Regions from separate parts of the Idiomarina sp. T82-3 genome, predicted to be linked through region 2. Evidence: predicted binding sites of a transcription regulator. Region 2 holds the regulator's gene; the other holds the start of a gene.
The links. Region 2 encodes NrdR, which represses ribonucleotide reductase genes. Its sites were predicted from a motif close to AAACACNANATNTNGTGTTT; they were not measured.

Region 1 (6,443 bases), on a different contig from region 2:
TCGACAGTGTCTGTCTTTGCTGCAATGTTTTGTGGTACGGCAGAGAACTGACCGCGACCACCGCCTTGCAAAAACAGTACATGATAATCATCCGGTACGCTCAACAACTCTCGCAAGTCTTGCTCAGCTTCTTGCGCCATTTTTACGTAAGCAGGATCGCGGTGTGAAAACTCCATCACCGAGACACCTGTACCATTCCATTGTAAGAACTCTTCCTGTGCTTGCAGCATGACCTCGGCCGGTAACATCGCCGGCCCGGCCGAAAAGTTAAAGATCTTACTCATCGTTTGCCTCAGATTTATCAGACGACTGTTGTTCAGATGTCACTTCACTTGCTTCACTTTCAACAACCACATCTTCGAGATCGTCCTCGTCGACTTCATCAATGCGCTGTAAGCCAACAACTTGTTCATCGTCACCGGTACGGATCAAACGCACGCCTTGCGTGTTACGACCGACCATCGAGACTTCATTGACGCGCGTACGAACCAACGTACCTTTGTTGCTGATCAGCATGATCTCATTGCCATCTACAACTTCCATCGCGCCGACTACAGCACCATTACGTTCGCTGACTTTTATCGACACAACACCTTTAGTAGCACGGCTCTTAGTCGGATATTCCTCGACCAAGGTGCGTTTACCAAAGCCGTTCTCTGTGACCGTCAGAATCGCCGCTTGTTGCTCATCTTCGTACGTGCCCGGAACGATAAGGCTAACGACTTTCTGTCCTTCCTCGAGACGGATACCACGCACACCGGTAGCCGTACGACCCATTGAACGTACTTGGTCTTCTCTAAAGCGAACAACTTTACCGCCGTCTGAGAACAGCATAATCTCTTGCTCGCCATCGGTGATATCAACACCGATTAATTCGTCGCCTTCATTCAGGTTGAGCGCAATAATACCGCCGTTACGTGGGCGTGAATATTCAGGTAATGGTGTTTTCTTAACCGTGCCGTGCTTAGTCGCCATGATGACGAACTTATCTTCTGGATAATCACGGGTTGGTAGAATCGCCGTAATACGCTCATCCGATTCAAGCGGTAATAGGTTGACAATAGGCTTACCGCGCGAAGCGCGACTCGCCAACGGCAACTGGTAGACCTTCATCCAATAAATACGACCCCGGGTCGAGAAACATAAGATGGTGTCGTGAGTATTGGCAACCCACAGGCGTTCAACGAAGTCGTCGTCTTTCATCTTCGTGGCTGCTTTACCTTTACCACCTCGGCGTTGCGCTTCGTACTCAGTTAATGGCTGATACTTCACATAGCCTTCGTGAGACAGCGTTACCACAACGTCTTCTTCGTTGATCAAGTCTTCCATGCTGATATCGTGCGCAGCCGCGGTGATTTCGGTTTTACGTGCATCACCGAAGTTGTCACGAATTTCAACCAACTCTTCGCGAATCACTTCCATCAAACGTTCAGTTGAGCGCAAGATATGCAGGAGTTCTTCGATCTGTTTCAACAGACCTTTATATTCGTCAAGGATCTTCTCGTGCTCTAAGCCGGTCAGCTTATGCAAGCGAAGATCCAAAATAGCCTGTGCTTGCTCTTCGGTCAGGTAGTAGCTACCGTCACGAATACCATACTCTTCTGGTAGGTGTTCAGGACGCGCTGCATCCACACCCGCGGATTCTAGCATGGCCGCGACATTGCCTAACTGCCAGCCACGCGCGACCAACCCCTGCTTAGCTTCTGCTGGGGTTGGCGAGCGACGAATAAGCTCAATCACTTCATCGATATTCGCGAGTGAAATCGCCAAGCCTTCTAAAATGTGAGCGCGTTCACGCGCTTTGCGTAATTCATATACCGAGCGACGTGTCACCACTTCACGGCGATGACGAACGAACGCATCCAATACCTGATAAAGGTTGAACAGCTTAGGTTGACCTTTATCAAGCGCAACCATGTTAATACCGAACACGACTTGCATTTGCGTATTGGCGTACAGGTGGTTGAGTACCACTTCGCCCACATCACCACGACGAATCTCAATAACGATACGCATACCGTCTTTATCCGACTCATCGCGCAAGCCACTGATACCCTCAAGGCGTTTTTCTTTCACCAGCTCAGCGATTTTCTCGATCAAACGCGCTTTGTTCACCTGATATGGAATTTCACTGACGATAATGCTTTCACGACCTGACTTTTCGTCAACTTCGACCTCGGCTTTAGCACGCAAATGAATGCGGCCGCGACCTGTTTTGTAGGCCTCGACAATACCGGACCGGCCCGAGATTGACGCCGCCGTTGGGAAGTCAGGTCCTGGAATAAACTCCATCAGCTCTTCAATGCTGATTTCTGGATTATCAATCAGCGCTAAGGTGCCATTGATAACTTCGGTTAAGTTATGTGGAGGAATGTTGGTCGCCATGCCCACCGCTATGCCCGATGAACCATTGACCATTAAGTTAGGCACTTTAGTTGGCAAAACGTCTGGAATACGCTCGGTACCATCGTAGTTATCAACAAAATCGACGGTTTCTTTGTCGAGATCGGCTAACAACTGATGGGCAATTTTTTCCATCCGAATTTCGGTATAACGCATGGCTGCGGCTGAATCACCGTCAACTGAACCGAAGTTACCTTGACCATCAACCAAGGTGTAGCGCAGCGAGAACGGTTGTGCCATACGCACGATGGTATCATAAACCGCACTGTCGCCATGTGGGTGATATTTACCGATAACGTCACCCACCACACGGGCAGACTTTTTATAGGGTTTGTTGAAGTCGTTCCGCAATTCATTCATCGCGAAAAGTACGCGACGATGCACGGGTTTCAAACCATCCCGAACATCTGGAAGCGCTCGACCCACAATCACGCTCATCGCGTAATCAAGATAAGAACTTTTTAATTCATCCTCGATATTGATGGGTGAGACTTCTCTAGCCAGATCGCTCATATATGTATCCCTAAACTCAAGCTATACTTAATCGTTGTTATAATTAATCAGGTATTGTACCCGTCACGGGGTGAACACGCACCCTCTTTTTCAAAAACGTCCGCTGATGTAAACTCTATAGAAGTTACGCCAATTTGGAACCTCTAACACATGTCAGAACGAGCCTCTTTAAGTGCCCTTAGCAATAACGTTGACGAAAAAGAAATCGAAAAATTTTCCGCCCTTGCTTCGCGATGGTGGGACACCGAAGGCGAATTCAAACCGCTGCATCAAATTAATCCATTGCGATTAACCTTTATTGAACAGCAAGTAGGCGGGTTATTCAACAAGCATGTTGTTGATGTGGGTTGCGGTGGTGGTTTATTAACCGAGGGTATGGCGAGTCGTGGCGCTCAGGTAACGGGTATCGACCTTGCGCATGACTCGTTAGAAGTCGCTCGACTTCACGCTTTAGAGTCGCAACTCAGTGTCAATTACCAGCAAATAAGCGCTGAAAACTTTGCTGCGGAACATACCGCACAGTTTGATGTCGTCACATGTTTGGAAATGCTCGAACACGTTCCTGACCCTGCCGCCATTGTTGGTGCTGTATGTGAGATGGTGAAACCGGGCGGTTACGCTATTTTCTCTACGTTGAATCGTAACGTGAAATCTTGGCTGCTAGGTATTGTGGCGGCTGAGCATGTTTTACGGTGGGTGCCTAAAGGGACTCACCAGCATCAACGATTTATCAAGCCTTCTGAATTACTGCGTATGACAGATGTACATGGATTGCAAGCAATGAAGATGAATGGCATCGTATATAAGCCATTGCAAGGCTTTATGCTAGACGAGCATGATGTTGACGTTAATTACATCGTTGCACTTCATAAACCAGGCCGTTAACTCATTAGGGAACTCGCGTGAACAAACATCCGGTAGCTGCAGTTTTGTTTGACCTCGATGGTACATTATTAGATTCAGCACCGGATTTGGGCTTTGCGCTCAATCAAGTCTGTCGTGAAAATGGACTTCCGGAGATACCCGCAGAGGTATTTACGCCTGTTGCTTCGCACGGTTCTCGTGGGTTATTAGGTTTAACGCAATTGGATGAAGATGCGCTACTTGCGCTAAAACCAAGGTTTCTCGATATTTATCGCAACAACTTAGCGCTTCACAGTAAGTTATTTGACGGCGTTGAGACGTTACTGAGTTCGCTTCGCCGCAATCAGATTAAAATAGGCATCGTCACCAATAAACCTGAGTTTCTTACTCACCCTCTGATTGCGCAGTTTGAAGCACTACAAAGTATCTCGGTAGTCGTCTGTGGTGATACATTGCAAGAAGCCAAACCGTCTCCCAAACCACTTTACTACGCAGCAGAACAACTTACTGTGGATCCCAAGGACTGTGTGTATATAGGCGATGCAGAACGCGATATTGTGGCCGGGCGTAATGCAGGTATGGTGACGGTACTCGCAGAGTATGGCTATATCTCTAGTACTGACCAACCACAACAATGGTTAGCGGACTACACCATCGCTCACCCCAATGCCTTGATGGAGCTACTCGCTTTACCAAAGTAGATGTTCTAAATCGTTCATTTTTTAATAGTTTTTATGACACCTTTTTTGCATAGAACGCTTGTTTCTAAAGTCATGATTTTTTCAACTAAAAAATTATAAAATTTACACTTTCACGCAAGCCTATGCACGATAAGCGCTTGCAAAATTTCAAGCGGCTTTAAACGAATATTTACTACTAAATAGACTTGATCGATGTGCGGGTTGTATCTAGTATGCCTGTAACACATCGACTACTAGATATTGTGTTCATTTGGTGTACAGACCGAAAATCACACAATATCTTGTGGCCACAAATCTATAACAAACAGCTAAGAGTCGGCGCTAAAATGAACGAGCAACTTTTCGTTACCAAACGCAGTGGTCAACGCGAACCACTGAATTTAGATAAGATTCATCGTGTCATCATGTGGGCTGCAGAAGGCCTTAATAATGTCTCTGCTTCTCAAGTCGAAATTAAGTCGCATATTCAGTTCTATGATGGGATCAAAACAGAAGATATCCATGAGACCATTATCAAAGCAGCAGCGGACCTAATTTCAGAGGAAGCGCCTGACTATCAGTATATGGCTGCGCGTCTGGCCATTTTTCACTTACGGAAGCGTGCGTACGGCAAGTTTGAGCCCCCTCGCCTCTACGACCATGTCAAGAAAATGGTTGATGAGAAGCGTTACGACGCACACTTGCTAGAAGATTTCAGTGAGCAAGAATTCGACCAGATGGACGAGATCATTGATCACTGGCGTGACATGAACTTTTCATACGCTGCGGTTAAGCAACTAGAGAATAAGTACTTGGTGCAGAACCGAGTCACAGGTGATATCTACGAAAGTGCTCAGTTTCTTTATATTTTAGTGGCTGCTTGTTTATTCGCTAATTACCCTAAGTCCACTCGCATGGACTACATCAAGCGCTTTTATGACGCGACATCAACGTTCAAAATATCGTTGCCAACGCCTATCATGTCTGGCGTGCGTACGCCGACCCGCCAGTTCAGTTCATGTGTATTGATTGAAACGGGTGATAGCCTTGACTCAATTAACGCGACAGCCAGTGCTATTGTTAAATACGTATCGCAACGCGCGGGTATTGGTATCAATGCCGGACGTATTCGCGCACTCGGTAGCCCTATTCGCAATGGTGAAGCGTTCCATACGGGTTGTATCCCATTCTATAAGTATTTCCAAACTGCTGTGAAAAGCTGTTCTCAAGGCGGTGTACGTGGTGGCGCGGCAACGCTGTTTTATCCGCTGTGGCACCTTGAGATTGAAAACCTGTTGGTACTTAAAAACAACCGTGGTGTAGAAGAAAACCGTGTTCGCCATCTCGACTACGGTGTGCAGTTCAATCGCTTGATGTATCAACGCCTAGTCAAAGATGACTTCATCACACTGTTTAGTCCATCGGATGTGCCTGGCTTGTATGACGCATTCTTTGAAGATCAAGAAGAGTTCGAGCGTCTCTACGTCCAATACGAAAACGATGAAAATATTCGTAAGAAGCGTATTAAAGCCATCGAGCTGTTTAGCTTGTTTATGCAAGAGCGTGCGAGCACCGGCCGAATTTATGTGCAAAACGTCGATCACTGTAATACTCACAGTCCGTTCGATTCAAAAGTTGCGCCTGTTCGTCAGAGCAACCTGTGCTTAGAGATTGCGCTACCGACCAAGCCACTCAGTCACGTCAATGACGAAGAAGGTGAGATTGCGCTATGTACTTTATCAGCGTTTAACTTAGGTAAAATCGAATCGCTCAGCGATTTCGAAGAGCTCGCGGAGCTTGCCGTACGCGCTCTCGACAGTTTGCTTGATTATCAAGAATATCCCGTACCTGCGGCTTACAACGCAACAATGAACCGTAGAACGCTCGGTATAGGGGTCATTAACTTTGCGTACTATTTAGCTAAACACGGTGTGAAGTATTCCGATGGTTCAGCCAACGGTCTCGTGCACCGTACGTTTGAGG
Region 2 (6,443 bases):
TATTTTACTTAGCGCTCTACAGCTCACCGTGGGGGGAAGCTCAATTAATTGGTGGATGCCGAATGCACTAGAGAAAGATATCATCTGGGATATCCGTGTTCCACGAACGTTGTTAACCTGGTTGATTGCTAGTGCTCTTGGGCTTGCTGGCGCAGTGATGCAGCTATTACTTAGAAACCCATTGGCTGAGCCGGGCATCACGGGTGTATCCGGGTGCGCTGCTTTAGTGACTATTGCGTGTCTTTACTTTGGCTGGTTACCCGCCTTTTCCTTTGGGCTGCCGGCATTGGCTTTAGTTGGCGGTTTGCTCGGTGTCTCGTTGCTGATGGTGCTTGCTGGACGACGGGCCTCGCCTACGCGAGTGATTTTAGCAGGGGTTGCGATTGCAACCATGAGTAGCGCAGCGATGGGATTGTTGCTTTATCTCGCGCCGAATCCGTTTGCATTCCAAGAATGGGCCTTTTGGCATATGGGAAGCTTGGCAAATAAAAGTTGGCACTCAGTGATGCTGGCGCTACCGGGCATTGTGCTCGCGTTTCCTATCGTATGGTTGGGACGTCGCTTTTTATACGCGCTAACATTGTCTGAAGAGACCGTCGCGACGATGGGGTTCAATGTGGCGCGCTACCGCAATTGGATGTTGTTAGCTGTGGCGCTACTGACGACCGCATCGGTCGTAGCCGTTGGTGTGATTGGATTTGTTGGTTTATTAGCACCTCATGCAGTACGATTGTTAGGATTTAACCATCCGAAGTACGTACTGTGGCTGTCTCCAGTGACCGCAATTCTTTTACTCATTAGTTTTGATACGCTAGCACAGCTAATGAGCACCGCGCGTGAATTACCCGTGGGCATATTAGCGGCGTTAGTCGGCGCGCCACTGCTTATTGTGCTACTGGTTCGAGAGCGAAACAGCCATGCTTGAGCTTGACGATCTTTATCTTGCCGGGATTTCTCGGCCACGCTTGCAACATATCAATCTGAAGCTAACAAGCAATCAGCTGATTGGTGTTATTGGCGCTAATGGTGCGGGAAAAAGCTCATTATTGCGCGGAATAGCCGCAGTTGAACCTCAACTAAAGGGCCATATTCGATTTAAACATCAGGACTGGTTGCGCTTATCGCATCGTCAGCGACAAAAGTACTTGGGGTATTTGCCTCAGACAGAAGCGCCTGAATGGGATATTCGTATTGATGAGCTGGTCAATCTGTCGGCGCAGGTCACGCATTCACAATTAATGAAGCATTTAGAAAAGTATGCGCTACTGACTTTAAAGGAACGTCGAGTTTCACAAGTATCGGGAGGGGAACGACAGCGCGCATTACTAGCTCGGGCAACGTTGTCGGAGCCACAATTGCTTATTTGTGATGAACCCGTCAGTGGTCTCGATGTGGCGCATCAATTAACCATTATGCAGCAGTTGCATAATCACGCTCGCACGCACGGTCTGGTTTTGGCGGCGATTCACGATCTAGCGCTAGCAGCACGTTTTTGTGACAGTTTACTGTTAATGCACAATGGGGAATTAGTGCAGAGCGGGGAGCCGTTTGAGGTGTTGACTGAAAAAAACTTAGCTCACTGTTTTGGTGTACAAGCCGAGTGGTTTTGTAAAGATAACGGCGTTGGTTGGATACCAACGCCGTTGCAAGCAGTAAAAGATTAACCGATCGGTTTATATTTAATGCGGTGTGGCTCCATTGCCTGTTCGCCAAACTTCTCTTTCATATAAGCTTCGTAATCGCTGTAGTTACCTTCGTAGAAGACCACTTCAGCTTCATCGCGATAATCAAGAATATGGGTGGCGATCCGGTCTAAGAACCAACGGTCGTGCGAGATAACCAAAGCTGAACCTGGGAACTCGAGGATGGCTTCTTCCAGTGCTCGTAACGTCTCAACATCGAGATCGTTGGTGGGTTCATCTAATAATAAGACGTTGCCGCCCGCTTTAAGCAGTTTCGCAAGGTGCACGCGGTTGCGTTCACCGCCCGACAGCTCACCGATACGTTTTTGTTGGTCGGTGCCTTTAAAGTTAAAGCGACCGACGTAAGCGCGCCCTTGAACCTCAAAGTTACCAATGCGCAGGATATCGTTACCATCGGTAATTTCTTGGAATACGGTTTTGCTATCATCCATGCTGTCGCGGAACTGATCAACGCTCGCTAATTCAACGGTATCACCGAGTTCAATTGAGCCACTGTCGGGCTGTTCTTGGCCACTGATCATACGGAATAAGGTGGATTTACCCGCGCCGTTCGGACCAATGATACCGACGATAGCACCTTTAGGGACACTAAAGCTCAAGTTATCAATAAGCTGGCGCCCTTCGTAGGCTTTGCTAATCCCGTTAACCTCAATGACCTTATCACCCAAGCGCGGACCTGGTGGAATAAATAGCTCATTGGTTTCATTACGTTTTTGATAGTCGCTACTTTGTAATTCTTCAAAGCGAGCCATACGCGCTTTGCTTTTCGCCTGACGACCTTTCGGATTAGTACGTACCCACTCAAGTTCTTGTTTGATGGTGCGTTGACGAGCTTTCTCTTGACGTTCTTCTTGTGCAAGACGCTTCTCTTTTTGCTCCAACCAAGAAGAGTAGTTGCCTTCCCATGGAATACCATAACCACGGTCAAGTTCAAGGATCCAGCCTGCTACGTTGTCTAAGAAATAACGGTCGTGGGTAATAGCAACGACGGTGCCTGTGTAATCATGTAAGAAGCGCTCTAGCCATGCGACTGACTCTGCATCCAAGTGGTTGGTGGGCTCATCGAGCAGCAACATGTCGGGCTTGGAAAGTAACAGACGACAAATAGCAACACGGCGACGTTCACCGCCTGATAGGTTACCGATTTTAGCGTCCCACTGTGGCAAACGCAGTGCATCAGCGGCGCGGTCAAGGATATTTTCGATGTTGTGACCATCTTTGGCCTGAATCAGCGCCTCGAGTTGAGCTTGTTCTTTTGCCAACGCATCAAAATCAGCATTCTCATCGGCGTAGGCCGCATAGACTTCATCTAAGCGAGTAAAGGCCTCTTTAACGTCAGCGACGGCTTCTTCCACCGTTTCCTTAACGGTCTTTTCTTCATCGAGCTGTGGCTCCTGCGGAAGGTAGCCAATGTTAATTCCTGCTAAGGGACGCGCTTCTCCCTCATATTCAGTATCAACACCCGCCATAATGCGAAGCAAGGTCGATTTACCGGCACCATTAAGACCTAAAACACCGATCTTAGCGCCTGGGAAAAACGATAATGAGATATCTTTTAAGATAGTTTTTTTGGGTGGAACAACTTTGCTCACCCGCGACATTGAATAGATATATTGCGCCATAGCGACGAACATTCCTACTGTTGGATTGAAAATAGGACCTAGTTTACTGGTAAATACAGCAAATGCCCAAATTTGTTGCCGAATTTTTTCTTAACGGCATGTGACGGTTTGCTAGGCAGTTTGGGGTATTTTGCGGTAAACTGCACGTCATAATTTGGCTAATGAAATTGATGGATGTCCGAGATGCAGAAAAAAGATCAGACAATTGCCGCGTTTGACGCGGAGTTATGGCAAGCAATGAATCAGGAAGTTGAGCGTCAAGAACAACACATTGAGCTGATTGCTTCAGAAAACTATACCAGCCCACGTGTGCTAGAGGCACAAGGCTCACAGTTAACTAATAAATACGCCGAGGGTTATCCTCATAAGCGTTACTATGGCGGCTGTGAATATGTGGACGTAGTTGAAGACCTCGCGATTGCACGTGCTAAAGAATTGTTTGGTGCTAAATACGCGAACGTACAACCGCATTCAGGCTCACAAGCCAACACCGCTGCATTCATGGCACTTATGGAAGCCGGTGATACCTTCTTGGGAATGAGTTTGGCACACGGTGGCCATCTGACTCACGGTGCGGGTGTTAACTTCTCGGGCAAGCTTTACAATGCCGTACAATATGGTATTTCAGAAGAAACCGGTGAAATCGATTACAACCAAGTTGAAGAGTTAGCTAAAGAGCATCAGCCGAAGGTTATCGTTGCTGGTTTCTCTGCATACTCGGGTATTGTTGATTGGCAGCGTTTCAGACAAATTGCTGACGAAGTGGGTGCTTATTTGTTGGTAGATATGGCGCACGTAGCGGGTCTGGTTGCTGCAGGTGTATACCCAAGTCCAATTCCTTACGCAGACGTAGTAACAACGACAACACATAAAACCCTCGCAGGTCCGCGTAGTGGTCTGATCTTGTCTGGCAAAGATGATGAGAAACTGCACAAGAAATTAAATAGTGCGGTATTCCCAGGTAATCAAGGTGGTCCGTTGATGCACGTTATCGCAGCGAAAGCGGTGGCGTTTAAAGAAGCCCTTGAGCCTGAATTTAAAGCGTATCAAGAACAAGTGCTAAAGAACGCTAATGCGATGGTTAAAGCTCTGCAAGCACGTGGTTATAAAATCGTATCGAATGGCACGCAGAACCATTTGTTCCTCGTTGATTTAATCGACAAAGACATCACGGGTAAAGATGCCGATGCTGCATTAGGCCGTGCATACATTACGGTCAACAAAAATGCGGTACCGAATGACCCGCGTTCGCCGTTCGTCACTTCCGGTCTTCGTCTAGGTACGCCTGCAATTACGCGTCGCGGCTTCAAGGAAGCAGAAGCTGAGCAAGTAGCTAATTGGATTTGCGATGTATTAGATGACATTAATAACGAAGAGACGATTGATCGCGTTCGTAACGATGTCAAAACGTTGTGTGCCGAGTTTCCAGTTTATAAATAACGTTTGAAAAGGAGCGCGCTATGCACTGTCCATTCTGCGGAACACAAGATACCAAGGTCATCGATTCGCGGTTAGTAGGGGACGGTGCATCGGTGCGCAGGCGCCGAGAATGTAGCCATTGTCGCGAGCGCTTTACAACATTTGAGACTGCTGAACTGGTAATGCCCCGTGTAATTAAAACAGACGGTGGGCGTGAACCTTTTAATGAAGATAAGCTTCGCAGTGGGCTATTACGTGCGCTTGAAAAGCGTCCGGTCAGTCTCGAAAAAATGGAACAAGCGGTCAATAAAATCAAATCCAGTATCCGTGCAACCGGCGAGCGAGAGATTACCTCTAACTTTATTGGCAACCTGGTGATGGATAACCTTAAGCAAATCGATAAAGTCGCCTACGTTCGTTTTGCTTCGGTCTATCGCTCTTTTGAGGATATCAAAGAGTTCGGCGAGGAGATCGCGCGGCTCAATGATTAGTTTGGCACAAGATAAGCACGACCATCTTTATATGCATCGCGCCTTGGAATTGGCAAGAAAAGGGCGCTTTACGACTGGACCTAATCCTGCCGTCGGTTGTGTCATCGTAAAAGACGCCAGTATCGTTGGCGAAGGATGGCATCAGAAGGCGGGCGAACCCCACGCCGAGGTCTTTGCGTTACGCCAGGCTGGCACACAAGCCAAACATGCAACCGCCTATGTTACGCTTGAGCCATGCAGTCACCAAGGTCGCACACCGCCCTGTGTTGATGCATTGATTAATGCGGAAGTAGCTCGCGTGGTTATCGCGATGCAAGATCCCAATCCGATTGTATCAGGTCGTGGCATTCATAAATTACACGATGCTGATATCGAAGTTCGTGTTGGTTTATTTGAAACTGCAGCGCGAGCGCTTAATCCTGGTTTTATTCATCGTATGCAGACTCAATTACCCTATGTGCGGGTTAAGCTCGCGAGCTCGCTTGATGGGCGTACGGCGTTGAGTAATGGAGTGAGTCAATGGATTACCGGTGCTGCAGCGCGTGCTGACGTTCAGGTATGGCGTGCACAAGCCGACGCAATATTAACTGGTGCGGATACGGTGCTGGTGGATAACCCGAGACTGAATGTACGCCCTGAACAGTGGCCTGACGGGATCGAAAAACCATTATTTTTCAAGCAGCCCGTGCGTGTGATTATTGACGGGAAAAACCGCATTCATGATGATTTGCGACTATTTGAGGTTGAAACGCCTGTATTTGTCGTCCGCACTACGGAAGCTCCTGCTTCTCGACATCGTCATTGCCACGAGATTATTGCTAAAGCAGATAGCCAGGGTCGCGTAGACTTACATGACGCACTGAAAGAACTCGCATTGCGTGAGATTAATTTGGTATGGACCGAGTGTGGAGCTCAGTTAGCGGGTGCTCTTTTTAACGCTCAGGTAGTGAATGAACTGGTCTATTATCAAGCCAACAAAGTATTAGGCAGTGACGCACGCAGTATGATTGCGTTGCAGGAACTGACTCAACTCGATGATGCGCTCTCATTTAACGTGCTTGAGCGCAGAATGGTCGGCGAGGATATTCGCGTGATCGCTCAGCCAATGAAGTAGGAACTATTATGTCATTGCATTCGACAGAAGAGATTATTGAAGATATCAAGCAAGGTAAGATGGTCATTCTAATGGATGACGAGGACCGCGAGAA

Region 1: the regulator NrdR is predicted to act here: its motif matches at 4,751-4,770, upstream of nrdA (class 1a ribonucleoside-diphosphate reductase subunit alpha).

What each region holds. Positions count from the first base shown of each region.
Region 1 is NZ_LSBQ01000012.1:56,093-62,535, forward strand. It holds gene serC (3-phosphoserine/phosphohydroxythreonine transaminase) at 1-284, opposite strand, end outside; gene gyrA (DNA gyrase subunit A) at 277-2,916, opposite strand; gene ubiG (bifunctional 2-polyprenyl-6-hydroxyphenol methylase/3-demethylubiquinol 3-O-methyltransferase UbiG) at 3,067-3,801, shown strand; gene AWU56_RS08710 (HAD family hydrolase) at 3,819-4,481, shown strand; gene nrdA (class 1a ribonucleoside-diphosphate reductase subunit alpha) at 4,808-6,443, shown strand, end outside.
Region 2 is NZ_LSBQ01000006.1:21,064-27,506, forward strand. It holds gene AWU56_RS05325 (FecCD family ABC transporter permease) at 1-925, shown strand, start outside; gene AWU56_RS05330 (ABC transporter ATP-binding protein) at 918-1,664, shown strand; gene ettA (energy-dependent translational throttle protein EttA) at 1,661-3,325, opposite strand; gene glyA (serine hydroxymethyltransferase) at 3,509-4,765, shown strand; gene nrdR (transcriptional regulator NrdR) at 4,786-5,235, shown strand; gene ribD (bifunctional diaminohydroxyphosphoribosylaminopyrimidine deaminase/5-amino-6-(5-phosphoribosylamino)uracil reductase RibD) at 5,228-6,349, shown strand; gene ribBA (bifunctional 3,4-dihydroxy-2-butanone-4-phosphate synthase/GTP cyclohydrolase II) at 6,358-6,443, shown strand, end outside.